Regions from separate parts of the Candidatus Stoquefichus sp. SB1 genome, predicted to be linked through region 2. Evidence: a T-box and tRNA genes for the amino acid it is inferred to sense, from the RefSeq annotation. Region 2 holds a T-box; the other holds one or more tRNA genes.
The links. A T-box is a leader RNA that pairs with one kind of tRNA and senses whether it is charged. The one in region 2 lies ahead of ileS (isoleucine--tRNA ligase), so its partner is inferred to be a tRNA-Ile.
Positions count from the first base shown of each region.

Region 1: it has a tRNA-Ile gene. The T-box ahead of ileS (isoleucine--tRNA ligase) is inferred to sense a tRNA for this amino acid. The anticodon was not compared.

Region 1 is NZ_LN852694.1:101,671-103,878, forward strand. It holds gene BN1865_RS04145 (putative bifunctional diguanylate cyclase/phosphodiesterase) at 1-798, shown strand, start outside; tRNA gene BN1865_RS04150 (tRNA-Ile) at 1,028-1,104, shown strand; tRNA gene BN1865_RS04155 (tRNA-Ile) at 1,124-1,200, shown strand; tRNA gene BN1865_RS04160 (tRNA-Ala) at 1,222-1,297, shown strand; gene BN1865_RS04165 (putative ABC transporter permease) at 1,352-2,074, shown strand; gene BN1865_RS04170 (MATE family efflux transporter) at 2,090-2,208, shown strand, end outside.
Region 2 is NZ_LN852693.1:444,762-446,969, forward strand. It holds gene ileS (isoleucine--tRNA ligase) at 1-1,214, opposite strand, end outside; T-box leader at 1,251-1,453, opposite strand; gene BN1865_RS03320 (DivIVA domain-containing protein) at 1,425-1,877, opposite strand; gene BN1865_RS03325 (YlmH family RNA-binding protein) at 1,888-2,208, opposite strand, start outside.

The DNA of each region.
Region 1 (2,208 bases), on a different contig from region 2:
TATATTATGAAAAAACGCATTGATTTTCATCAATTTATGGATGAAAGAATGATGGTTTATCATTTTCAGCCAATTATTAGTACTAATACTGGTGAAATTTATGGCTATGAAGCACTTTTGCGTTCTTCTCATCCAACTTTAAAAGATCCTAAAGAAATTATTATGTTAGCGAAATTAGAAGCACAGTTAAGCCAAATAGAAGCTATGACATGGCGTGAAGCATTATACTCTTATAATGAATATTATCATCAAGGAAAAGTACACAAAAATCATAAAGTTTTTATTAATTCACTATCACATCAATTAATCGCTGATGAACAGATAGAGCAGATTGAAAAAAATTATCATGAACTTTTACATAATGTTGTATTAGAAGTCACTGAATATGAAGATACAAATCAAGATTGTTTTGAGGCAAAGAAAGCAACATTATCTCGTTGGAAAGCGGAAATTGCATTAGATGATTATGGTAGTGGGTATAATAGTGAACGTAATTTATTGATGATTAATCCAACTTATGTAAAGATAGATATGGATATTATTCGTGATATTGATACTGATATTGATAAACAAAAAATTGTTGAGAATATTGTATCTTATTGCCATGAAAGAGGGAAAAGTGTGATTGCTGAGGGAATTGAGTCTTTAGAAGAATTACAGGTTGTTTTAAGATTGGAAGTTGATTTTGTACAAGGATTTTTATTTGCTAAGGCAATGCCTTTACCTAGTCAAATTAATGAAAAGGGAATTCAATGTATTTTAGAGTATCAAAAGAAAAGATTAAAAGAGGGATTATAAGTTCTTGCTTGTTTTAAGGTATAGATATAAATAATAAAAAAGAAGAAGTCAATTGCTGATCAATTTCAGTACTTTATTTCTTCTTTCATTTATTATGGCTTTCATTATTTATCGATTAATCAAGTCTTAGGACTTATCTTTTTCTTTTGTAGCTTAATTATGCAAAAAAAATAAAAAAAGTATTGACGAAAAATAGGGGCTATGCTAATATATTAGGGCAGTCATTAATGGGCCTGTAGCTCAGTTGGTTAGAGCGCACCCCTGATAAGGGTGAGGTCGATGGTTCAAATCCATTCAGGCCCACCATTAATTTCTGTTATAATATGGGCCTGTAGCTCAGTTGGTTAGAGCGCACCCCTGATAAGGGTGAGGTCGATGGTTCAAATCCATTCAGGCCCACCATATTAATTTAATATAGGTTTTGGGGCTTTAGCTCAGATGGGAGAGCGCCTGCTTTGCACGCAGGAGGTCAGCGGTTCGATCCCGCTAAGCTCCACCAATTGAAAATAACGTTACTTATGTAACGTTTTTATTGTATATAGGAGGGAAAATAATGGAAAGGTATATCAGTGCACTTGTGATTTCTTTTTTTATTTATGGTTTTTGTGGATGGATATGGGAATCTTTCATCTGTCCATTAATAACAGGACATAAAATTAAAAACAGTGGTTTTTTGAATGGACCGATTGTACCTATTTATGGTGTAGGAGCATTGGTTGTTTCTTTATTATTTTCACCTCAAGAAAGTTATTTATCTATATTTATAGAAGGAGCTTTTGTTGCATGTGTTATTGAATATTTAACTTCTTGGGCAATGGAGGCATTATATCATCATCGTTGGTGGGATTACTCTGATAAAGCTTTTAATGTGAATGGGAGAGTCTGCTTAGAAGGATTTTTGGTATTTGGACTTTTTAGTGTGATTGCAGTTAAATTTGTTCAGCCAGCAATAATGGAATGGTTATTACAATATGGAATGGTTCTTTTATTAGTTGTTGCAACCGTTTTAACTACAATTTTGACTATTGATTTAATTTTTACGATTATTGCATTGGCTCATTTAGAAGAGCGCTTGGAAGAGTTTAGAAAAATGGTAGAAGAATATACTGTCAAAGCATTTGATGGTTTTGAAAGCAGTAAGAAGAACTTGTATGAGATATTTGAGGATATGAAAGTTAAGGATATGCCAATATATCAGGAAATTACAAAACAGACAAAGTTTGCTGAGAAGCGTATTTTAAAAGCTTTCCCTCACTTAATGAATAAGAAAAAATAAAGGCAGGGATGTTCTATGAAAAAATTTTTGGGGAATAAAGTTTTTTATATGACAACATTATCCATTGCTTTGCCAATTATGGCACAGCAATTTGTAACAAGTTTTGTAAATCTCATTGATAATATTATGATTGG
Region 2 (2,208 bases):
AAGATAATTGGTTTTTTTGTACGCCAATCATGAGGATAACTATGTGTAATGAATTCAAGTTTTAATAAAACCCCTAATTCATCAAGTCTCATTGTTACAGTCTTATTAGCATCATCTACATACTGACCAGCTAACCATTCACCGCAATCTTCCATCATTTTCCCATGCGCATCAACATTACAATAAATATCTAGACCATATTTTTGACCAACAATAAAGTCATCCATACCAAATCCAGGTGCTGTATGAACACAGCCAGTTCCGGCTTCAGCAGTGACATGATCACCTAAGATTACTAATGATTCACGGTCATATAATGGATGAGAACATGTAATCATTTCTAATTCAGAACCTTTGAATCTTTTCAATACTTCTTTTTGTTCTAAACCAAATTTTTCCCATAATGAATCAACAAGTTCATCTAAAACAATTAATTTTCCCTTTTCACTTTGCACAAGAGCATAAGTATAATCAGCATTCAAACAAATTGCTAAGTTAGCTGGAATTGTCCAAGGTGTTGTTGTCCAAATCACAAAGCTTGTATCAGTATCTAAAATACCCTTTCCGTCTTTGACAGCAAATTTCACAAAGATTGTTGGACTCTTGACATCATGATATTCAACTTCAGCTTCAGCTAATGCTGATTCACTTGAAGGTGACCAATAGACAGGTTTTAATCCTTTATAAATCAATCCATCCATTGCCATTTTTGCAAAAACATCAATTTGATTAGCTTCAAATTCTGGCTTTAATGTAAGATATGGATGTTTGTAATCTGCAAAAGTTCCAACACGAATACATTGTTCTTTTTGTTTTTCAACTTGTTCTAAAGCATATTCATAACATTTTTTTCTAAACTCAGCAGTTGTCATAGCTTTACGATTGACACCTAGTTTTTGAATAGCATTTTCAATTGGTAATCCATGTGTATCCCACCCAGGAATATATGGCGTATAAAAGCCTTCCATATTTTTATAACGACAAATAACATCCTTGATGATTTTATTTAACATATGTCCAACATGCATATTTCCATTGGCATATGGTGGACCATCATGAAAAATAAATTGTTTTTTACCTTCATTTTGTTGATAAACCTTTTCATACATATCTGCCTGTTGCCAGCGTTCTACATATCCAGGTTCTTTCTTAGGTAAATTTCCTCGCATTTCAAAATCAGTTTTTGGCATTAATAACGTATCTTTATAGTTCATCTTTATCCCTTTCCTTTCCAAATAAAAAACGTCCTCTTAAAGGACGTGATGACGCGGTACCACCTTTATTCATATTTTTCAATATGCTCTTCATATCTTAACGCGATTAACGTCTTTCCCTACTGTTATTTCAGGAAGCTACTCAAGAGTGATACAATATAAGTTCCACCTATTTGTTTTCACCAACCACAAACTCTCTAAAAGTTTTCCTTATATACTGTCTCTATCATTGTATTTATTTTCTTTTTCTTCTCTTATTAAACTAAAAATTTCAGATTTGTCAATAGTTTCTAGCATATCTTCACTCATTTTTACAACATTTTGTCTAAAATCAATAGCTTCTTGCTTAAATGCATCCATATCTTTTGATAAACCACGAACATATTCCATTGATTCTTTCAAAATCATATTGGCATTCTTTTTGGCTTTTTCAATTAACTCACTTGCCTCTTTTAAAGCCAATCGAGCAATTTCTTCATTTGTTTTTTCATGAACAGTCACTTGTTTTGTAAGCAGGGTGTTTTGTTCTTTAAGCATTTCTAAATCATTTTCTAATGATTGAATAGTTTCTTTTTGTTGTTGAATTTGTTCTTTCAATTCATTAATACGATCATCGACTTCAAGAATGTTGTACCCTCGAAATTGCTTATCAAATTGTTCCACATCTTCCACCTCACTTATAAAAATATCCAGTGACAACATAGTTTCCTTGTCTTGTTTGACGATTCTCATCAACAATTTTTACTCTTCCATGTCGTTTAAAGGAAATTATATCATTATTATGACACAAAAAACTGACTTCTTCAACATCTTTATGATTGACTTTGACATTTCCTGCACGAATCGCTTCATTAGCATTTTGTCGAGAAATCTTAAACAATGTAGAAACAACTCTATCCAAACGCAAACTTGATAAAATAAATGTTTTTGTCTGATATTGATGGATAATTTCAACGATTTTTGTCGTTTCACTTAAATGAACTTTTGCTCTTTT